DNA from 3 places in the Geobacillus sp. Y412MC52 genome. Region 2 is predicted to be linked to each of the others. Evidence: riboswitches for the same ligand, from Rfam matches in the RefSeq annotation. Region 2 holds a riboswitch; each other region holds the start of a gene.
The links. Region 2 has a riboswitch for S-adenosylmethionine ahead of mtnK (S-methyl-5-thioribose kinase). Riboswitches for the same ligand answer to the same signal wherever they lie in the genome.
Positions count from the first base shown of each region.

Region 1: it holds a riboswitch for S-adenosylmethionine, as region 2 does, so the genes downstream of both, metK (methionine adenosyltransferase) here and mtnK (S-methyl-5-thioribose kinase) in region 2, are expected to answer to the same signal.
Region 3: it holds a riboswitch for S-adenosylmethionine, as region 2 does, so the genes downstream of both, GYMC52_RS06585 (hypothetical protein) here and mtnK (S-methyl-5-thioribose kinase) in region 2, are expected to answer to the same signal.

Region 1 covers NC_014915.1:2,952,045-2,959,733, forward strand. Annotated here, with positions in the region: gene GYMC52_RS14480 (YtzC family protein) at 1-235, opposite strand, end outside; gene GYMC52_RS14485 (tRNA (mnm(5)s(2)U34)-methyltransferase) at 528-1,115, shown strand; gene GYMC52_RS14490 (tetraprenyl-beta-curcumene synthase family protein) at 1,173-2,282, opposite strand; gene GYMC52_RS14495 (gamma carbonic anhydrase family protein) at 2,621-3,169, shown strand; gene metK (methionine adenosyltransferase) at 3,192-4,403, opposite strand; SAM riboswitch class I at 4,533-4,647, opposite strand; gene pckA (phosphoenolpyruvate carboxykinase (ATP)) at 4,866-6,452, shown strand; gene GYMC52_RS14510 (MFS transporter) at 6,829-7,488, shown strand.
Region 2 covers NC_014915.1:901,626-909,314, forward strand. Annotated here, with positions in the region: gene GYMC52_RS04575 (ABC transporter permease) at 1-754, opposite strand, end outside; gene GYMC52_RS04580 (sugar ABC transporter ATP-binding protein) at 696-2,246, opposite strand; partial or broken gene GYMC52_RS04585 (sugar ABC transporter substrate-binding protein) at 2,243-3,404, opposite strand; gene mtnA (S-methyl-5-thioribose-1-phosphate isomerase) at 3,391-4,458, opposite strand; gene mtnK (S-methyl-5-thioribose kinase) at 4,541-5,731, opposite strand; SAM riboswitch class I at 5,870-6,038, opposite strand; gene GYMC52_RS04600 (carbon-nitrogen family hydrolase) at 6,133-6,945, opposite strand; gene GYMC52_RS04605 (pyridoxal phosphate-dependent aminotransferase) at 7,043-7,689, shown strand, end outside.
Region 3 covers NC_014915.1:1,311,264-1,318,952, reverse strand. Annotated here, with positions in the region: gene GYMC52_RS06610 (helix-turn-helix domain-containing protein) at 147-1,628, opposite strand; gene hutG (formimidoylglutamase) at 1,633-2,601, opposite strand; gene GYMC52_RS06600 (PaaI family thioesterase) at 2,742-3,158, shown strand; gene GYMC52_RS06595 (PaaI family thioesterase) at 3,513-3,995, opposite strand; gene GYMC52_RS06590 (VOC family protein) at 4,177-4,560, opposite strand; gene GYMC52_RS06585 (hypothetical protein) at 4,577-4,912, opposite strand; SAM riboswitch class I at 4,983-5,087, opposite strand; gene GYMC52_RS18130 (sensor domain-containing diguanylate cyclase) at 5,445-6,509, shown strand; partial or broken gene GYMC52_RS06575 (IS701 family transposase) at 6,562-7,689, opposite strand, start outside.

The DNA.
Region 1 (7,689 bases), 1.6 Mb from region 2:
GCAATTGCTCCAGTTGGAGCCGCATCCGATGCAGCTGCTCGCGCTGCTGGGCGTTGCAGCTTCGCGCCAAGTGCGCCAAATCGATGACCGTCTGCTCGAGCATCTGCTGGGCGTTGGTGTATTCGGTGATGTTGTAATGCTCCTGCTTTTGCGCTTCTGTATATTGCTCTTTCGCGTAGCGGATCACATCTTCACACCGCTGCAAAAATTCCTCAACGGATTGTCTTGTCGCCATGCGCTCACCTCGTTTCGTGATATTCCCTCATGTTTACTATGCGCCGCATAGGCCGGCCGTATCACGCCAATGATTGGCAGCGGTCGATTTTCCATGAAGTTTTTGTTACAATGCCGACGTGGGGATCTTCGTTCAGCTCAATCAGGCCGATGTCGGTCAGCTCAAGGTTTTCTGTCACGCCGGCGTAGAGGATGGCGAGGCTTTAGGGAAAAGCGATGGCATCCGACATCTTTGGCGCAGCGACACGCCTGCCAACGTAAACGATGAAACGATCACAAGGAGGGGCCAACCGATGGCTTTGATGAACATTTTGCCGTTTGCCCGCTTTTTGCTTGATCAAGCGGTCAACGAAGGCGACATCGCCGTCGACGCGACCGTCGGCAACGGGCACGACACCGTGTATTTGGCCGAACGCGTCGGGGAGACAGGCCATGTGTTCGGCTTTGACATTCAGCCTGAGGCCATCACCGCCGCTTCCGCCCGCCTCGCGGAACATGGGCTATGCGGGCGGGCGACGTTGTTCGAGCGAAGCCATAGTGAACTGCTTGAGGCGCTTCCCGCCGATGTACACGGGCGCATCGCCGGCGCGGTGTTCAACCTCGGCTATTTGCCGGGCGGCAATAAGCAAATCGTCACCCAGCCGGAATCGACGATCGAAGCGGTCCGCCAGTTGCTTTCCGTCATGAAGCCGGGCGGCGTCATCGTTCTTGTCGTCTACCACGGCCATCCGGAAGGAAAGCGCGAACGCGACGCGCTCCTTGATTACGTCCGCTCTCTTGATCAACGGCGCGTCCATGCCTTGAAATACGAATTCATCAATCGGCAAAACAACCCGCCGTTTTTGATCGCGCTCGAGAATCGGGCGGATGGGGGCGCCTGATTCCGTCCGATCCGCCGACGAACCACTGCCCTCGCCAATACAAGCAAACGGCCGCCCTTATGAAAAGGACAGCCGTTTTTGCCGCTCCTGCCAAAAGCGGTATGCTTTTCCGTTCCAATAGAAAAACTGCGACGCCGCCCCGCCGGCGCGGACGAGCCGGCGCGCCAGCCGGCGCAACCCGCGCTGCTTTTTCACCTTGGCATCCGACAAATACAACCCAAGAAGCCCTCGGTGAATAAGGCGGTGAAACTCGCCGTGCGGAAGGGCGCCGACATGGCGGTCGGCCTCTTCGATGAAATGGCAAAGCCGCTCAAGCATCACCGTTTCATTCGGATAGTAAAAGCAAAAGTTTAAATCGCCGCCGTCCCGGTCTTCCTCCTGATCGATCAAATAGTCGAGCAAAATGTGCAGTCCTTGAATGTACGGAAAATAACCGTCGCGCACTTGTCTCGCCATCTCCGGCGGCAACGATTCGCCAAACGCATAGGCGACGAGGCAGAAAATGCCGAGCGTCGAACCGGAGCAGGCGGAAAACTCATACCATTCCATCGGCGGCAAGGCGTCTTTGTATTGCGCGAACCATTTCTCCAGCCGCGGCACCCGCTCGCTCGCTTCGACATGTTTATGCACTTGCAAGTCGCAATAATATCCGGCCAATTCATGCAAAAATGGGGCGATCGTCTCATAATGGCGCACCGTCTCGAGCACCTTTTGGCACGTGCGGACGAGCGCCGGCAAATAGCCGCCGTCTTCCTGTTCGCGGCGATGGCGGTAATAGTTCGACGGCTCCGCGCCGATCGTCAAAGCGTCCGGCATCGAATCGTGCAAGGCGCGAAAGTCGAGCGGATCGAGCGAGGTGCTGCGGTCGCACAAATTATCCAAATAATCGCTGATCGTCTGGTAAGCAACGATAAAGCGGATGCAATCCTCCATGTTTTCTCCGGCCAAGAGCGCCAAAATGGAGCCGCCTTCGCAATGGAACGTTTTCGAAGCGATGCTCGCCAAGGCCTGGCGCCGCAATTCCGGGTCGGGAATGCGCTCGGCCTGGCGCCGCCAATAGGCAAGCTCGCGGTGGACAAGCGGAAGCACGTCACGATACACCATTTTCATCAAGGCGATGGGGTTTTTCGGAATGTTCAATCGGCTCACCTCAGGTGCAAACACCATGGTCTCGTCTCCTAGCATTTCCATCTTATCGGCAACCAAAATCGTTTCGCGTCTGAACAGCCTGCGATCTCGTCTTCCAGTATTGCCATCAATGCGGCCGGGGCAAACCATAAAAGGGTTGGCGATGGAATGAAAAAGCCGCTCAACAACGGTTCTTCTCACGTTGAGAAGCTTTGTGAAATCGGATCTTCTTTCCCGATCCCAACCACTCATCGGGCGAAACGAAACGTTTTTCACCAATCCCGATCAGGCGCGCTCGCTTTCGTTGGCGATTTGGACGCAGCGTTGTACAATACATGGTGAACGATCGATTTTGCAACAGAAAGGAACGAACGCCCATGATTTACCCATACAAAGGCAAAACGCCGCAAATTGCCGCCTCCGCCTTTATCGCCGACTATGTGACGATCACCGGCGATGTCGTGATCGGCGAAGAGACGAGCATTTGGTTCAATACCGTCATTCGCGGCGATGTGGCGCCAACGGTGATTGGCAACCGGGTCAATATTCAAGATAACTCAATTTTGCATCAAAGTCCAAACAATCCGCTTATCATTGAAGACGGTGTAACAGTCGGCCATCAAGTCATTTTGCACAGCGCCATCGTTCGCAAAAACGCGCTCATCGGCATGGGCTCGATCATTTTGGACCGCGCGGAAATCGGGGAAGGCGCGTTTATCGGCGCCGGCAGTTTAGTGCCGCCGGGCAAAAAAATTCCGCCCAACACGCTCGCCCTCGGCCGGCCGGCGAAAGTCGTCCGCGAACTGACGGAAGACGACATCCGCGAAATGGAGCGCATACGCCGCGAATATGTCGAGAAAGGGCAGTATTACAAAGCGCTGCAGCAACAGCGGACATCGTGCGCCAACAAAAAAGAGCTGCCGTGATCAGGCAGCTCTTTTTCTTTCATCACTTGTCCGCCAACGCCAGCGCTTGTTCTTTCAACAAGGCGGCTTTGTCGGTGCGCTCCCACGGCAGGTCGATGTCCGTACGCCCAAAATGGCCGTAAGCAGCCGTCTGTTTGTAAATCGGGCGGCGAAGGTCGAGCATTTTGATGATGCCCGCCGGGCGGAGATCGAAGTTGTTGCGCACGACCTCAATCAAAATGTCTTCCGACACTTTGCCGGTGCCGAACGTATCGATCGAAATCGAAACTGGGCGGGCGACGCCGATCGCGTAGGCAAGCTGCACTTCGCATTTGTCGGCCAGTCCTGCCGCGACGATGTTTTTCGCGACATAGCGGGCCGCATACGCCGCCGAGCGGTCGACTTTCGTCGGATCTTTGCCCGAGAACGCGCCACCGCCGTGGCGGGCGTAGCCGCCGTACGTATCGACGATGATTTTGCGCCCCGTCAACCCAGCATCCCCTTGCGGACCGCCGATGACAAACCGTCCTGTCGGGTTGATGAAATATTTCGTGTTCTCATCAAGCAGCTCCGCGGGCACGACCGGCTCGATGACCTGTTCTTTAATGTCGCGCTGGATTTGCTCTTGCGTAATTTCCGGATGGTGCTGCGCGGAAACGACGATCGTATCGACGCGCACCGGTTTGCCGTTTTCATCGTATTCGATCGTCACTTGTGTTTTCCCGTCCGGCCGCAAGTACGGCAAGACGTCCGTTTTGCGCACTTCCGCCAATCGGCGCGCCAAGCGGTGCGCAAGCGAAATCGGCAGCGGCATCAATTCTTCCGTCTCATTGCAGGCGAACCCAAACATCAATCCTTGGTCGCCGGCGCCGATCGCTTCAATTTCCTCGTCAGTCATCTGACCTTCGCGCGCCTCGAGCGCCCGGTCCACCCCCATCGCAATGTCCGGCGATTGTTCGTCAATCGACGTCAGCACCGCGCACGTATCAGCGTCAAATCCGTATTTGGCGCGCGTGTAGCCGATCTCCCGGACCGTATCGCGGACGATGCGCGGAATGTCCACGTATGTTGATGTCGTGATTTCCCCGCTCACGAGCACCAGCCCGGTCGTGACGCTCGTTTCGCAGGCGACGCGGGCGTTCGGATCTTTTTCCAAAATGGCATCCAAAATGGCGTCAGAAATTTGGTCGCAAATTTTATCCGGATGTCCTTCCGTCACAGACTCTGAAGTAAACAAGCGGCGTTTGGCTGACATTCGGTTTGTTTCCTCCTCTTGGCATAATGTGGCGACACGGAACTCATTTCCCTTTTTCCCTTCGCAATATAAAAAACCTTTCCTGTAACGGCTGAGGAAAGGTCATGGCAATCGTATTGCTTCCTTTCACTCTTATCGTTCAAGGACTGCGCCTTGCCACAGGTTAGCACCATTTCACACATGTACAGTTGTGACGGTTGCTGGGCTTCATCGGGCCTGTCCCTCCACCGGCTCGGGATAAGAGTATCCGTTCAATGACTTATCTTATCGCAATGGAATCGGCAAAGTCAACTATCAAAATTCATTTTTTATCATTTCCAGCCGCGAAAATTCTTTCCTCAAGAAAATCGACACATTGGGCAAAATAAAGTTTGAAAAACCCACACAATTAGTATGGACTATTAATAAAAATGTGTTATACTATTTTCAAGAGTGATTTCAAAAAGAAGGCAGGTTTTGAATATGGGGATCGCAAACATGACGAACAAGCTTGATTTATTGCTGCAAAAACCGTACGTGCATCATCAACTGTCCGTCGCCGAGCTCGTTGAGAAAGTCCTGCAGCGGAACGAAGGACGGCTGACGCACACCGGAGCCGTCGCGGTGACAACCGGCAAGTACACAGGGCGGTCGCCGAAAGACAAATACATCGTCGAAGAACCGTCAACGAAGCAAACGATCGACTGGGGAGCGGTCAACCAGCCGATGTCTCCGGAGACGTTTGATAAACTGTACGACAAAGTGCTCGACTATTTAATGAAGAAAGATGAACTGTTCGTGTTTAAAGGCTTTGCCGGCGCCGATCCGAAATACCGGCTGCCGATTCAAGTCGTCAACGAATTCGCCTGGCACAACTTGTTCGTCCATCAGCTGTTCATCCGGCCGAGCGCCGAGGAGCTCGCCGCGCATGAGCCGCAATTCACCGTCATTTGCGCGCCGAACTTTAAAGCCGACCCGAAAGTTGACGGCACGCGCTCGGAAGCGTTCATCATCATCTCGTTTGAACGGCGCACCGTGTTGATCGGCGGCACCGAGTATGCCGGCGAAATGAAAAAATCGATTTTCTCGGTGATGAACTATTTGCTGCCGGAACAAGGCATCCTGCCGATGCACTGCTCGGCCAACGTCGGCCAGGAAGGCGACGTCGCCCTCTTTTTCGGCTTGTCGGGAACGGGAAAAACGACGCTCTCGACCGACCCGAACCGCCGCTTGATCGGGGATGATGAACACGGCTGGTCAAGCCGCGGCATTTTCAACATCGAAGGCGGCTGCTATGCGAAATGCATCAACCTATCGCGCGAGAAAGAGCCGCAAATTTTTGACGCCATCGGCTTCGGCGCGGTGCTCGAAAACGTCGTTCTCGATGACGCGACGCGGGTGCCGAATTACGACGACGGCACGCTGACGGAAAACACGCGCGCCGCCTACCCGCTTCAGGCGATCCAAAACATCATCGATCCGAGCGTCGCCGGCCATCCGTCCACGATCGTGTTTTTGACGGCTGATGCGTTCGGCGTCCTGCCGCCGATCAGCAAGCTGACGCGCGAACAAGCGATGTACCATTTCTTAAGCGGCTACACAAGCAAACTCGCCGGCACCGAACGCGGCGTCACCGAACCGGAAGCAACGTTCTCAACGTGCTTTGGCGCACCGTTTTTGCCGCGCCCGGCCATTGAGTACGCGGAAATGCTCGGGCAAAAAATCGCCGAACACAACGTTCGCGTCTTTTTGGTCAACACCGGCTGGACAGGGGGACCGTACGGCGTCGGCAGCCGCATGAAGCTCGCCTACACCCGGGCGATGGTGCAAGCCGCCGTCGAAGGGGAGCTGGACAACGCCGAAACGGTGCAAGACCCGATTTTCGGCCTCGCCATCCCAACCCACGTCCCCGGCGTGCCGGATGAAGTCCTGCAGCCGCAAAACACATGGGCCGACAAACAAGCATACGAACAAAAAGCAAAAGAGCTGGCGCAAAAATTCCGCGCCAACTTCCAAAAATTCGCCCACATCGATCCGTCCATTGAAAAACTCGGCGGACCGCTCGTGTAACAAGAACCCGGCCGGACACGGTATTCCCTGTCCGGCTGTTTTTTTATTTCTTTCCTTTGCTTTGGGCCTCACATTTCGCCCCCTTCCCACGAAAATCGGGAGGATTTTTTCATTCTGATGCCGAACAAATCCTTGACAAACAAGGGAAGTTGTAGGAATAAAAATAGACTCCACACAGAATAGGGGGAGGCTTCCATTGCTTCAGTATATCCATTTACCTTTAGCAGATTGTTGAAAATCAACCCGTTTTCCTTCGCTCCATCGTTTTGGGGCGTGGCCAAAAGCCAGTTTCATCAAAGACTGAAGATCTGATTTTTGGTTCATTTTGACTATTCCATCACCAGTCGTTTCGATGATCAAAGAGAGGATTGAGGTCATGAAAAATAAAACATTTCATTTCCTTTGGATCGGACAATCTTTCGCAAATTTCGGAGATGTGTTCTACATTGTTTCCGTTGTCTCTTACCTATATCATTTGACATCGAAAGCCATGGCTGCCGCATTAGTCCCTTTTTTCGTTACATTGTCGTTATTTATTAGCGGAATCGTCGCACCGATATTTTTCGAAAAATATAAACTAAAAACGTTATTGTCCTACGGACAAATGTGTAAAACATTTCTGCTGCTTTTTCTCTTGCTGTTTTTGCACTGGGGTGCGGAACATTACACTGCGATCGTTTATGTTTTTGTATCATTGATCGCTTTTTTAGATGGGATCAATAATCCGATTAAAAACTCCCTCGTTCCTTTTATCGTTTCCAAGGAGGAAATCTTGAAAGCCAACAGTTTTTTAAACACGTTAGACCAATTCATCAAACTTAGCGCATGGCCGATCGGGAGTTTGATTGTCAGTGTAGGGTCGCCGTTCCTTTTAATCAATATCACCTTATTGTTCTATGTCGTCTCAAGCATTCTTTTGTATTGTTTGGCCCGTTTTGTATCGCTATTGTCACACTGTTATTTGGCACAACGACGCACGGTGCGCTGGCGCTTATGTATTCCACCCTGTATGGGATCATCGAACAATGGAAAGTGATTTGCCTTCAGACGATTCTGCAAAAAAATGCCCGGATGGACGCTCTGCCTCATGTTTTTTCCGTGCAGGGAGTCATTAGTTCCGTAACGTTCGGGATTTCCGCCTTATTGATGAGCTTTATAGCCGATGTTTACGGGATTCGCTTTTCGTTTTATTTGTCTGTTTGCTGCTTTTTGATCAGCGGCTGGATCAGTTATCGTC
Region 2 (7,689 bases):
CGATGCCGCCTAAGGCCGCAAAAAACCCGCTGATGACGTATGCATATGTCCGATAGCGGTTGACCGGGATGCCTGAGAGCCTTGCCGCCTCGCGGTTTTCCCCGGTCAAATAAAAGAGGCGGCCGGGTTTCGTGTACGTTAAAAACAGATGAGCGGCAATGACGACAAACAGCATAAGCAAGACAGAAAACGGTACGCCGAACAGCTCTCCCTGGCCGATAAACAAAAAGGAAGGAATGAATTTGCCCGGCGCCGTGCCGCCATCGGGCAGCGGCATGTCGTTGTAGATCGAAAACCCTTTCGTATAGGTGAGCTGCACGCCGTTAATGGCGTACATCGTCGCCAACGTCGCGAGCAAATCGGGCAATTTGAATTTGACGATCAACAACGAGTTCAAGAGCCCGACAGCAATGCCGAGCAACAGCGGCACGAGCAGGGTGATGAAAATTTCTTGGCGGTACAGGACGAGCGCCGCTGCGCTCGCGATCGTCGCTAGGCTCACCGTCGAGCCGACAGACAAATCGAAGCCATCGACGATGAGCGAAAACGTAATGCCGATTGCCACGAGCGTCACGATCGAAATGGACCGCAAAATGTCACTGAAGTTTTCATACGTAAAAAATCGGTCTTGCGTGATGCCGAAGTAGGCGATAACGGCAAGAATGGCCAGCAAGGTGCCGTGTTTATACAACCATTCAAGAATGGACGGCGCCGTTTTTTTCGACGGCGCTGTGGAAACAGCCGGCTGGTTCATGGATCTCACCTCCGCTGCAATAGTAAACAAGCTGTTCATACGTCAGTTCAGCGGCCGGCAGGCGGGCGAGCAGCCGGCCGTCGACCATCACGTAGATGGTGTCGCAAATGTCAAGCAGCTCTTGAAATTCGCTGGAAAAGTACAGCACCGTTTTTCCTTCATCGGCAAGGGAGCGGATGATGGCAAACACGTCCTGCTTCGCATGGACGTCGATCCCTTTGGTCGGTTCGTCAAACAAAAAGACGCGTGCGTTTGTGTTGAGCCATTTGCCGATGACGACTTTTTGCTGGTTGCCGCCACTTAAGTGGCGGACGGCCGTGGCGCTTGACGGCGGATGAACACCTAGCGAGCGGACGAGCCCGTCGGCTTCAGCCGCTTCTTTCGCCCGGCTGATCCATTGCCAGCGCGACAGGCGGGAAAGAAGGCGGACGGTCAAGTTCGTTTTCACTGACTCGGGCAAAAACAACCCTTGTTTGCGCCGTTCTTCCGGGATGAGGCAAAGGCCGGCGTCGATGGCTTCATAAGGCGATGAGAACACATAGCGTCTGCCATCAATTTCCCACTCGCCGGATGTGTTCCGGTGGGCGATGAGGCTTTCGGCAAGCTCCGTCTTGCCGGCGCCGACGAGGCCAGCGATGCCGACGATTTCGCCGCGGTTGGCGTATAGGTCGACTGTTGTCCCGGTTTTGTCGATCAACATTCCGCGGGCGGCAAACGCGATGTCGCTTCTGTATGTGCGTGCTTGTTTCGCGGCGGCGGTCCGCTTCGTTCCAGTCATATGAAGGATGATGTCCTCAAGCGGCAGGCTGCGGGCGCCTCCGTGATAGACGACGCGGCCGTCGCGCAAAATCGTCAGCCGGTCGGCGATCTCCTGAACTTCTTTCAGCTTATGAGAGATGTAAATAAAGCCGACGCCTTGCTGCTTCAGTTCATCGATGATGGCAAACAGACGCCTTGTTTCCGCCTCGCTTAAGGCGGCCGTCGGTTCGTCTAGGATGATATAGCGCGCGTTGGATGACAGCACTTTGGCGAGCACAATCAGCTGCTTTTCATGGAGCGAGCAGTCGCGAGCCAATTTCGTCGGCGGCAACGACAGGCCGACGCGGCGAAGCAGGACGGCGGCCCGCTCTTTTTCTTGACGCAGCGAGCGAATCGGCCGTTGCTTCACATGGACGAACTCGTCCGCCGCTACATTTTCGTAAATCGGCAAGCCGGGAAAGAGCGCTGTGTCAACTTCTTGAACGACGAGGCCGATGCCGGCTTGTTTTGCTTCGCGCGGCGATGAAAACGTGTATATCGTACCGTCGATCGTGATCGTACCAGCGTCAGGCGGAATGGCGCCGGCCAAAATGTTCATGAGCGTGCTTTTGCCGGCGCCGTTCATGCCTAAAAGGGCGTGGACTTCGCCAGGACGAACGTCGAAGTCCACGCCGTCAAGCACGCGCACGGCGCCAAACGATTTTTCAATGCCCCGCATTGACAACCCGTTCATTTTTTGTTCACCTGGGCTTCCAACGTTTTCATCCACGGCGAGATGGCGACATTGGATTGCCCCCAGCCCGGAATGTATTGCGAAAGCTCATTCATCGACACTTGTTTGTCCGGAAGATCGGACCGTTTCACTAAATGCGGCTCAAGCGAGTAAATGTTCGGCGTTTTTTCTCCGGCGATTTTTTGATACGCGAACCGCACTTGGACGCGGCCGACTTCGGCTGGGTCGGTCGCCGTTGTCGCCACCCATGGGCTGTTTGGTTTTTGGATCATTTGCAAGTCTTCATCGCTCAAATCGATGCCATACACTTTAATTTCCGTGCGCCCGGCTTGCTCGATGGCGCGCGTCGCCCCTTTGGCGAACTCGTCCCAAGTTGCGAAGACAGCGTCAATGTCGCCTTTGTTCGGGTATTTTTTCAAAATCGCTTCCATTTGCGTTTGTGTGTCCAAAGCTGTGTTGGCGCTCGCCGTGCCGAACTTGGCGATTTCTTTAATGTTCGGATAGCGTTTTTTGAACGCGTCATAAATGACATGGCGGCGTTCCATCGGGGTAAAGCCGCCGACCCAAATCGTGACGATGTTGCCTTCCCCGTTTAAGTCTTCTGCGAGCGTTTTTAATGTTTTCCAGGCGAGGCTGTAGTCGTCTTGGTCGATGACGGTGACGCCGGGAATGTTCAAATCGTTGTCAAACGCCACAACTGGAATGCCTTTGGCGACGGCTTTTTTCACCGGGCCTTCGAGCGCATCGGCGCGGCCGTGATCAAGCAAAATGGCGTCCACATTTTGTGTAATGGCCGTCTCAACGTACGATGCCATTTTGGTTAAATCGTTGTCGGCGTTGTAAATTTGCACCTCGCCGCCGAATTTTTGCACTTGTTCTTTGACGCCGGCGATGTATTGCGATGAGAACGTGCCGATGGACAGTTGCATAATGGCGGCGATTTTCACCGGCTTTTTCAACTTTTCGGGAATGGCCGCTTGCTCGTCGCTTGTTGCCGTCGAGTGGCTGGATGTCGTTTCTATTTTGTTGTTCGTGGTCTTGGCTTCGTTGGTTGGCTTGGAGCTCACGGCATCTTGCTCGTGTGTGCAGCCAGGCCAAGATGGAGAACACGGCAAAGAAAAGAAGAAAAAGGGAAGATAAGGCCTTAAATCGTTTCATGTTGCTCCTCCTTTGTGAATAATGATGGCAGCGTTGCGTTGTAATTGCCGCGAATGATGCCTTTTTCGGTAATGATCGCGGTAATGAGTTCGTTTGGCGTTACGTCAAACGCCGGATTGTATACGTTGACGCCTTCCGGGGCGATGCGCACGCCGGCGATGTGGGTCACTTCATCCGGATGGCGCTCTTCGATCGGGATGTCCGCACCTGTTTTCGTCGTCAAATCGATCGTGGACAACGGCGCAGCGACGTAAAACGGAATGTCAAACGACTTCGCGAGCAAGGCCAGGCCGAACGTGCCGATTTTGTTCGCCGTATCGCCGTTTTGCGCGATCCGATCGGCGCCGACGATGATGGCGCTGATCTGTTTCGCTTTGATCGTTTGCGCCGCCATGTTGTCGGTGATGAGCGTCACATCAACGCCCGCTTGCATCAGTTCCCAAGCGGTCAGGCGCGCCCCTTGCAAAACGGGACGTGTCTCAAGGGCGTAAACGGATAGCTCGATTCCTTTTTCTTTCGCCAAATAAAACGGGGCGAGCGCCGTCCCGTAGCGGGTGGTGGCGATCGAGCCGGCGTTGCAGATCGTCATCACACGATCGCCCGGACGAAAGAGCGACAACGCGTATTCGCCGATGCGGCGGCACACATCCTCATCTTCCACTTGAATGCGGATCGCCTCATGGATGAGCGCCGTTTTTGCCTCGTTGACGGAAAGGGCGTCGGCCGCAGCGGTGACGAGCCGATCGAGCGCCCAAAACAAGTTGACGGCGGTCGGCCGGGCACTGGCTAGGTAGTCACGATCTCGTTTCAAGCGGCGGCGGAATTCATCGAGCGATTTGGTGTCATAGCCCAGTGCGGCAAGCGCCAGGCCATAGGCGGCGGTGATGCCGATCGCCGGCGCGCCGCGCACTTTCAGCGTGGCAATCGCCTCATAGACGTCTTCCAGAGTGTGCAAGTCGATATATTCGATGATGGATGGAAGCTTTTGCTGGTTTAAAATCGTCACATGCGTCTCGCGCCATTCAACGGAGCGTGGGATGGCAAAGGTGCTCATCGCCATCTTCCTTTCTCTTTTTTTTCGTTTGTCCGGGTCAGCGCCGCGCAGCTTGCGTCGAGACCCGGACGATTGTATGGCATTATTGTTCCGTTTCGGCAAACAGGCGGCGGAAGTCTTCCGTTCCGGTGAACACGCGGCGCTCAATGATCAAGCGGCGGCCGAGACGGAGGGCATGCCGTTTGGCAACAAGCCGTTCATCTTTGTGCTCGATGCCGTCAAGGTCCGCCACATGGGCGAGGCCGATCGTCCGGCGGATGACTTCGCAGCCGGCAAAGCCGACGGCGTCGATGAACGCGTGCCGGAGCACGTCCTCGAGCAAGCCCGGCGTCGCGGCGTACGTTTCCACGCTCTCGGTGCGCCAAAGGTTTGAGAACACGGACGCAAAGACGTCCCATGTCCGGTCGATGTGGTCAAAGAGCGGTTGGCGCTCTAATTCAGAGCGGGACAACGCATTTAACAGCAAATTGGCGAAAAATTGGCCAAGGTCAAACCCGATCGGACCGTAAAAGGCGAATTCCGGGTCGATCACTTTCGTTTCGTCGGCGCTTACGAAAATGCTGCCGGTATGCAAATCGCCATGCAAGAGCACATCGGCTTCGGTTAAAAACTTGCGCTTCAGCTTTGCTGCTTCTAGGTGCAAGCGGTCATCGCGCCAAAGCGCTTCAACGTCTGGGCGCAATTCGTTTTCAAAGTTGTTCGTTTCGTGGTCAAAAAACGGGTCGGTGAAGACGAGGTCTTCGGTAATTTTGCACAGTTCGGGATTGACGAAACTTTGCGCCAATTTCTTTTTCTCTTGCTGGTTCATGCCGAAGTCAGACGTATAAAATGCCGTTTTGGCGACAAACTCGCCGATATGCTGGGACAAAAGCGGATACGTTTTCCCTTCGATCAGCCCTTTGCGGGCGATTTGCAAACGGGATAAGTCTTCCATCACCGTAATGGCGAGCGATTCGTCAGAATAGTAGACTTTCGGCACGTATTGCGGCACGTAGCTCGCAAACGTGCGCAGCGCGTTGCTTTCAATGACAGCGCGCTTTAACGTGAGCGGCCAGCTTTCGCCGACCACTTTGGCGTACGGCAACGCTTGTTTGATGATGACGCCTTGTTTCGTTTCTTGATCGACGATATGAAAAACAAGGTTCAAGTTCCCGTCGCCGATCTCGCGGCATGCAAGAGGCGCCCCGTCGCGGAATAAGCCGAGGCGGACAGCGAGAGATACCGCCTTCGGTTCGGTCAGCGGTTCGTAAACCGATGTTTGAACAGTGGTCATTGCCTTGTTCCCCCTTTTTTCATTTCGCTCGTTTTCAAATGCCGGTTCTGATGCGCGCTAAAACTCGGCGTTTCCGGCAAATGAAAAAGCCTCTTTCGCATACGGAAAGAGGCTTGAAGATTCATTCGTTCTTCGCGCCTCTTATCTTTCAGAAAGACATCGGTCTTTCTGTTGGACTTAGCACCGTGCCCTGCGGAAGCATGACGCTTCCGGCGCCGCCCTTGGCGTGCGCCCTATCTCACGATAGCATTACGGTCGGTTGCTGGGCTTCATTGGGCCAATTCCCTCAGCCAACTCTTGATAAGAGTACTGACTTCGTGTATTCAGTTTTTGCAATTTTCACGATGTTATCAATTGTTTGGTTGTTTGATTCGAATGATACATGGTCGGCCAATCGATTGTCAATACGTTTTGAAAAAATTTTTTGCCGTTTCATAGTCGTGCGGCCGGCGGTCGGCAAACACCGGGATGCGCGCGCGGACGTCCGCAACGAGCGCGGGATCGATGTCGGCCGAGAGAATGCCCGGCTTCTCGTCCGCCTCGGCGATCACTTCGCCCCATGGGTCGATGACGAGCGAATGGCCGGCAAAGACGTTGTTCGGGTCGCGGCCAGCCCGGTTGCAGGCGACGACGTAGCATTGGTTTTCAATCGCCCGCGCCATCAAGAGCGTCCGCCAATGGTGCAGGCGGGGAAGCGGCCATTCGGCGACGACAAACAGCACTTCCGCCCCAGCCAAAGCATGGGCGCGAATCCACTCCGGAAAGCGGATGTCATAGCAAATGACCCCGGCGCATGAAAGCCCGTCGAGCGAAAACAAGCCTAAGCTGCTTCCCGGCTGCAAATACAAATGTTCATTCATCAATTGGAACAGATGGAGTTTGCTATATTCGCCGACGATTTGACCGTTCCGGTCGGCCACGATTATCGTGTTCGTCACGCCGGTTGTTGTTTTTTTAGCGACCGAGCCGGCGACGAGATGGATGCTGTGTGCTTGCGTTAGGCGGGAGGCGAACGCTTTCGCCCGTTCGGCGCCTTCGTCGGCAATCTCATCTAGGCGCGTCAAATCGTAGCCGGTCGTCCATAATTCCGGCAGCACGATGATATTCGCGCCGTCCTTGACGGCCGATTCAATGGCGCTTTCCGCGCGCCGTTCGTTTTCGTTCGGGTCGCCAAACGCAATATCAAGCTGGAGGCAGGCGATGCGGATCGTCATGAGTTTTCACCTCGAAAAAATTTTGCTTTACATTTTGCTTTTTACGATATATGATGTTGCACTAGAATTTCAAGAATTTTTTAAGAAGGTGTGGGCGATGACGATGGAAATTCCTTTTTCCGAGTTGCTTGAGCAGCTGCCAAAGCAATTTTTCGCCTCGCTTGTCGCAAAAGTCGGGGAGAAAATCAAGGCCGGATGCGACGTGATCAATTTAGGGCAAGGCAACCCGGATCAGCCGACGCCAAAGCATATCGTTGAGGCGATGCAGCGGGCGGCGGCCAATCCGAAATACCATAAATATTCGCCGTTTCAAGGCTACTTCTTTTTGAAAGAAGCCATCGCCGCGTTTTACGCGCGTGAATACGGGGTGAACATCGATCCAGACCGCGAAGTCGCCATTTTGTTCGGCGGCAAGGCCGGGCTTGTCGAACTGCCGCTTTGCCTCGTCAACCCGGGCGATGTGGTGCTTGTCCCGGACCCGGGCTATCCGGACTATTGGTCGGGGATCGCGCTTGCCCGCGCGCGGATGGAAATGATGCCGCTTGTTGCGGAAAACGGTTTTTTGCCGGACTATGAAGCCATTCCGGCGGCAGTGGCCGACCAAGCGAAGCTCATGTTTTTAAACTATCCGAACAATCCGACCGGCGCGACGGCGACAAAGGAATTTTTCGCGGAGACAGTGGCGTTTGCCGCCAAGCACGGCATTGCCGTCGTGCACGATTTCGCTTATGGGGCGATCGGCTT
Region 3 (7,689 bases), 410 kb from region 2:
TTTGCTTTTTATTGTAAGGAAGCCAAGAGGATGGAGATAGATTCTCGTCTTTTCAAGATGATCCAATTTTTTCGAAATTTCTTTTTTCTTTTCACTTCATCTATCCATTTCTTTTGATATATGTTCATTTCTTTTGAAAAAACCGCCTACCGCGGTGATGACGGTTTCAGCCGTTGTTCATCGCGGTAGGCGGTCGGCGTCTGGTTCAGTTCGGCTTTAAAGACGCGCATCAAATAATGGGCAGTGCGAAACCCGGTTTGTTCGGCGATTTCTTTAATCGACAAATCCGTCTGCCGAAGCAGCCGTTTCGCTTCCTCAAGCCGCCGGTTGGTCAGCCACTGGCGAAACGTCACGCCGCGCTTTTTCGACAACAAATGGCTGAAATACGCGGGGCTGCGCCCGGCGGCGGCCGCGACCCGCTCAAGCGTGAGCGACGGATCGCGAAAATGCGCCTCCATATAGCGGAGGCCGCGCTCCACGGCGTCGACGCGCGCGTCTTCCTCGGCCTGCTTGGCCTCATGGAACAACCGATATAAAAATAAAATCAATTCTTGAACGATGCGATACAAGACGGGATTGTACAAAATGTCTTGAAAAATGCGCATATACTCTCGCTCGGTTCCGCCGCGGTCAAGGCCGTATGTTTTCATAAACCGGCGGATTTGCGCCAAGATGCTCGTCAGCCGCGTCCGCACCATCTCCGGGCTCGGAAACGGCGGCCCCCAATGGGAAAATTCGCGCCGCAGCCATCGCTTCACCCCTTCATGGTCGAACCGCTCGAGCATCTCGATCCATTGCCGCTGCTCCTCGGGCGTCAAAAACGGATCGAGCTCACGCCACTGTTCGTATTCCGAAGCGGGAGCGATCACTTGGCGATAGCCAATGAAAAACGTCGTCTCCAGCAACCGGCGGGCCGCTTGGTATTGCCCGCGCACCGTTTTCCGGCCATCAGGCGGCATCACGACAACCGCGAGCGGCTCATGATGCTCCGTTTCCCAATCGCGCAACAGCTTCCACGCCTCTTCTTTCCCGTCGCCCGGCAAATCGGGAAGCAGGCAAACCGCCATATGGGTGAGCGGCAATACGCGCGCCCGTCCGCGAAACGGATAGCTCGTTAAAAAGCGGATCACTTCCCGAGACAAGGCAGGCTGTTCCGCCTGCACAAGCCATACATGGGTGGAAGCTGCGGCGGGGTCATCGTAAAATAATGCGCGGTAGTCGTCATGGCCGTCAAAACCCGCTGTCAGGCTCGAGCGGCTGTTGGAGGAAAGCGAGACCGCCGTCCTCAACGCTTGTTTCAGCTTGGCGGGCTCAAGCGGCTTCACAAGCAAATCGACGCATTGCCAGTCGATGGCTTGTTTCGCCCGCGCAAACGTCGCCTCGGCCGTTGCGGCAATCACGCGTTGGCAAAACAAGCGGACGTGGGCTGTCACCTTTGACCATCGTTCATACGGAATCATATCCAGTTCGACGTACAATAGCTCCGGCGCCTCCCGCTCAAGAAGAGCCATCATCTCCTCCACATTGGCCGCCGTGTACACCTGCTCGATCGGCAGCGAATACGCGGAAACGAGCCAGCGGATCGCTTCTCGTTCCTTGTCGTCCCGTTCGGCAATGACCAATTTCACGTTCTCACCGCCTTGGCTGCAATCGTCGAAAATGAAGGAGCGCTTCCATGCAAAAGGCGGCGGCCAACGCCACCGTTTTTCCGCCTTCATCCCAGAGTGGATTGACTTCGCAAAGATCGACGCTGATCGTTTTCGGATGAGAAACGATTCGGCGGATGAGAGCGCGCGCCAACGACGGAGCGAGCCCAAACGGCGACGGTGCGCTCACCCCCGGCGCAGCGGCCGCGCTGATGGCGTCCATGCAAATGGTGAGCATCACGGCATCGTGATCGGCGGCAAACTCCTCGATTTGTTCATAGGCGGCCTCGATCGGTCCTGCGGTCAGCTCGTCTTCAAGCATGTACCGGCAGCCGTACGTCTCGGCCGCCGCAAACAGCGCCGCCGTGTTGCCGATCCGCTGAATGCCGAGGCAGAAGTAACGGACCCGTTCGTCTTGATCCAATATTTGCCGAAACATCGTCCCGGACGTCGGGCCGTCATCGTACGGGCGCAAGTCGAAATGGGCGTCAATGTTGAGGATGCCAAGGCGGGCTTCGGGCCCGAGCGCTTCGCGAACGCCCAAGTAATGGCCGTACGCCGTCTCATGGCCGCCGCCGATCACGATAGACGCCATCCCGTTTTTCAGCAGGCGGGCGACCGCCTTCCCAAGTTCAGTCTGGCTTTGTTCGAGCCGTTCATCGACGCAAACGACATCGCCTGCGTCATAGACAACGACCCCTTCCGGAAGATGCCAAGGCAGCCGGGCCAGCGCCGCTTTGACGGCGGCCGGCGCCTCTTTCGCCCCTTGGCGGCCTTGGTTGCGGCGCACTCCTTCGTCGCACGCAAACCCGATGAATGCCGCCGCTCGTTCCACCGTCTCCAATGGCTTGGACAAATCGAGCAAGCGAATGCGCTGATGAAGACGAAACGCCTGCTCATCGCTCACGCTGTCAATCCGTCCCGTCCAACGGCCGGCGTCTGGCGGTTGATACATGAGACCATCTCCTTTCCATCATCAGCTGCTTGTTTCTTTCGCCACAGCTTTGCCGTTCTCCTCCCCATGCACGCGGAAAGAGGAAATCGCCGCCGTTTGGCGAATAAAAAACATGATTGACAACAGAAAGGGTGTTCCACATGAAGCCAATGACCAACTTGCATGACGTCATCGCCGGTCAAAGCGCGCCGCCCCCATGCGACGAAACGCTCGGCGTCCGCCTGACGGAAGCCCGAGACGGCTATGCGAAAGGCGTATGGACGATCAGCGAATCGCTGCTCAACGGCAACGGGGTGATTATGGGCGGGTTCGTCGGGGCGGCGGCGGACATTCTCATGGCGTATGCGGTGACGACCTTGCTTCGCGATGACCAAATGCACGCCTCCATCAACTTGCAGACGACGTTTCACCGCCCAGCGGCGGCTGGAGAAGCCGAAATCGAGGCGCGGGTGGAAAAGTTCGGGAAAACCGTCGCCTATGTAACCGCCATCGTGCGGCAAAACGGCAAAGAAGTGGCGAGCGCCACGTCGTCGGTGCTGATCATGGACAAACCGTGAAGGTGATGGATCTCCAAAAGGGGTTTTTGCGCATGCTCGTTCTCCTTGGATTCGACGAGGCCAAACAGCAGCTGCTGTTGTTGGTTTGAACGCATGGAAAGCGATGATCAGAGGAATCCGATAAAACCGGTGAAAAACGATGATGTTCGCCAAATCGGTGGTTTTGTTGAAAAAGGAGAACCAATTTCACAAGGTTTCCCCACTTGAGAAGAGGCGTTGTCGAGTTGCCTTTTTCATGACATCATCAGTCCTCAATGGCGAAACGAGGTGAGGCGCAGCCGTTTTCGACCAGTTGCCAAGCGCCGGAGAAAGCGCTGTCAAAAACAGCCCTTCTCCGGCGCCTTTCGTTGCTTGTTACCCACGGACAAACGTTTTCGGCATCACGACGGCCACGACTTGGCCGCGGGCGCACAGTTCGCCGTTGGCGAACACTTCGGTGTCCACTTTCCATTTTTTCGGATGAATCTCCGTCACAGTGCCGACGGCGACAAGCGGCACTCCGTGCGGCGTCGGCTTGACGAAATCGACGTGAAGCGACGCAGTGACAAAGCGCGGCGGCGTTTCCCCGCTCCCTGGTTCATGGCCGTTTTTCCGATGCAAGGCAAGCGCCGCTGAACCGGTGCCGTGGCAATCAATGAGCGAGGCGATCAGCCCGCCGTACACAAACCCTGGGATCGCCGTATGTTCCGGACGCGGCGTATACACCGTCACCGTTTTGTCGCCCCGCCACCCGGTGCGAAAATGGTGGCCTTGTTCATTCAGACGCCCGCAGCCGTAGCACCAGGCGAATTCATCAGGGTAGTCGTCTTGAATCGCGTGCACGATCATTTCTTCCACGTCAGCCTCCCCCCTCTCTTTTTCTAGTATACCATTGAATCGAGAAGACGACGACTCCTACATGGACGGTTGTTGTCTAGCGGCAGGCAAGGCCATACGAAGAAAAATGGAACGAAGCGCCAATCGCCAGACGGCAAATTCATAGGCGGCCCAAACAGCTGGCCGCCTAGCGTGACGCCATTTATCGAGCAGGCTCGTAAAATTCGATCCATTCACCGTCGGGCCCGCGGAAAAACAAATATTTCGCCCCGTTCGGAAGTGTCGTTATTTCTTCCCACACAAGCGGCACACCGAGCGACTGAAGCCGTTCTTTCTCCTGCTCAATGCCTTCCACCGTAAACGCCACATGGTGCACTTTTCCTTCCGTCGGCAAATCCGGGTTGTATCCTTCGATCAGCTCGACAATGATCGAGCCGCCAATCCCTAAAAACGCCAATTTCATCGTGCCGTTCGTATGAATCATTTCGTCGAGCAGCTCCAAGCCGACAACATTTTGATAAAACTCTTTCGATGCCTCGATGTCTTTCACTTGAATGCCGACATGTTCAAATTTTTTAACTGCCATTCGTCCCTCTTCCTTTCTATGACTCAGTTAACCATACTGCTTGTAAATACGGCGTCATCTGCATCGGGAAAATCCCTTTTTTCCCAAGCTCTGTCCATATGTAGCGGTCAAGGGCGTACGGCCCTTCGGCTCTCCGTTCGTCCGCTTCTCCGCTCGTCAACAAGATGGAAAACACTCTCCCTTGTGCGCTCCCATACAAATGGCTGTAGCCCTCCCCACGGTCGACATGCACCGCCGCCTTAGGGTCAAACCGGATGAGCTCCGCCTGCACACAGCGCATGACATGAACGGCAAACGCCGCAACCGAGAAATGGGCCGCCATGCAGGCACGGAGCGAATAGGGTTCCGCCACCGTTTCTCTCACCTCCCGTCCGCAAAAAAACCCCTTCGCCTCGGAATGATGCGAAAGGGGTCATGAGCCGTTCTTATCATCCAAAGCGAAGCCGCTTTGCAGGTGTTAGCACCTTGCCAGAGGCAGGTTGCTGTGGGGTCATCAAGCCCGTTCTCTCGCCCACTCTTGATAAGACGTATGCTATTTTCCCCTATCCTACCACACATTCGCTGGGATGGCAATGGTTTTCACTGATTGCCCTGCGTCCGGCTGTTCCAAGATGTCGCGACAGCCGCTCCAGCTTCACCCTTAAAGGACTTGGAGGTTGGTGGCGTATGATGATTATTTAGAACAATGTTTTAATATGTTTGATTAATCTCTCGCCTCTAAAGAAAAGTGTTCAGAAGAGAGCACCCTGCGGTGGATTGATCTTTTTGCACGATCAGTGAAAAAAATACAGCGATCGTTCGACAAAACTAGACAAAAACAGATAAAAACATGGTAAAATGACATAGTGCATCTATTTTTTTGCAGATTGGAGGATTGCTTCCGCATGGACAAGCAGTCGATCATGACGCATTATGGGGCGCTTTACTTTTTTATGCCTGCCGTGCAATGGGTGGTTACTGAACACGGAGTCATTGCCGATATGAATGACTATGCGGGTGCATCGTTGGGCTACGATCGGATTGAACTCATCGGCGCCCCATTTCAAACTATTTTCCATCCTGACGACTGGGCGTCCCTCGCTCACTTGCTTCCTCAACCGACAGATGAAACAGTCCGCACATTCACGGCCAGAACGGTGCATAAAACCGGCAAATTATGCGCTGTTCGCGTGCATATGCGTTGGAAAACATTGAACGATACGCCGTTCCTCCTCATCTCGTGCTCTGACATGACCGCTGAAACACATGCGGAGCGGCTGCTCGCTGAACAGACTCACATTTTGAAGCAAATCATCAAACACGAGCCGCTCGATGCCATTCTCACGTCCATTGCCAAGGCGGCTGAAGCATTGCGGCCTCCAGCCGTTTGTTCGATTTTGGTTGCCGATGACGACGGGCGACGCCTTTACCATGGAGCAGCGCCAAGCTTGCCATCCGCTTATATCGAAGCCATGAATGGAATCGAAATCGGGCCGCAATCTGGATCGTGCGGCGCGGCCGCCTATCAAAAAGAGATCGTGATTGCAAGCAGCGTGGCAAATGACCCCCGCTGGGCGTCTTATGCGCAATTGGCGTTGGCGCACGGATTGAGAGCTTGCTGGTCCATGCCCATTCTCTCATCATTCGGCCATGTGCTCGGAACGCTGGCGTTTTACTATCCGACCGAACGCGAACCGGAACCGGAAGATATGGAAATCATGTCGGCGCTGTCATCGCTCGCGAGCCTCGCCATGGAACATGAGGGAACAAGGAAAGCGCTCGAAGAAAACAGGCGGCTGTATGATTCCCTGTTCCATTACCATTATGATGAGCTCACCGGATTGCCGAATCGGCGTCGATTTTTGCAGCTTGCCAAGGCAATGCTGTCGAAACTGAAAGAAACGAAACAACACGGCGCCATTTTGTATATTGATTTAGACGGCTTTCAATATATTAATGACTGTAGATGAGCATTTTTCATTACAATAATTTCCATGGTTAGAGAGACAAACAGGGTACCCCTTACGCGATACGGAGCTGTTTTTTGATCACATCAATGGGAATATCTTGCTTCGCAGCGTCATAAATGAACTCGACGACGCTGTGGTCTTTCCGCGACCGAAGAAGCTCCAGCCCGGCGGAGAGGTTTTGTCGGGATTCGGCGATGCTATACACGCAGGAGAGCAGCACCACCGCCCAATACCGTTTCACCGCCCGAATGTGGCGAACGCGGTATCCATCAAGCTTCAGTTGATCTTTCGCCTGCCGGAAAAAGCACTCGATCGTCCAACGCTGAGCATAGTAACGCAAGATGTCTTCGTCCCCGAGCTCCCGATCGGTGCTCAAGACGACATGGAGATGTTCCGGCGCCATCGGCTGATCCGCCTTCCAAGCCAGCAGCACCACCGCGTCATCGAGGCCATGGATCGCCCCCTCATAGCGATACACGCGATAACGCTCCTGACCCACCGTGACGAGGCGGGTGTCTTCGGACTCGACATAGCGGGCGAACTGCTTGGCTTGGATGGCGATGCCTTTCGGGTAGAGAATCCGGTTCGTCTTGAGCATGGCGATGACATGGAATCCCTGTTTCAAGCAGGCTTCAATGAGCTTTTTGGACGGATACCACGAATCCATGAGCACATACACCGGCTGAGCCCGCTTCACTTTGAGCGAAGAAAAGCATCTCGATGGCCAGGTCGATCTTGCTTTTTCCCGCTTTCTTGTCATACAGGCGGAACGCAAACGGAAACGCTTGTGTCAAGGTGTGCACCATCAGCCAAACGAGCGAATGCCCCCAAACCGATTGATGATCTTTGTGAGAGAAATGCCAACCACACCCTTGAATGGCGTGCGTTGCCCGTGACGAAGGCTTCGTTTTTTGGCAAATCGTATCATCAATCGAGACAAAAAGAGGCTGATTCTTTCGCTCGACCAGGCGCTCGATTCGGCGGAGGATCCACTCTTGAAGCTTCCCAAGCAGCCTTTCCTCATCCCAAGGGCTTTTCGTGAAAAAGTGACTGAGCGTCGTTCGATGATTCGGATGAAAGCTCCAGTGATGAATATCGGTCAATGTTCCCGAGAATCCCTTGGTGGTCAAGGCATCGACGATATGAATGAGATGCTTGATGACCGGTTTGGAAAGCTGCA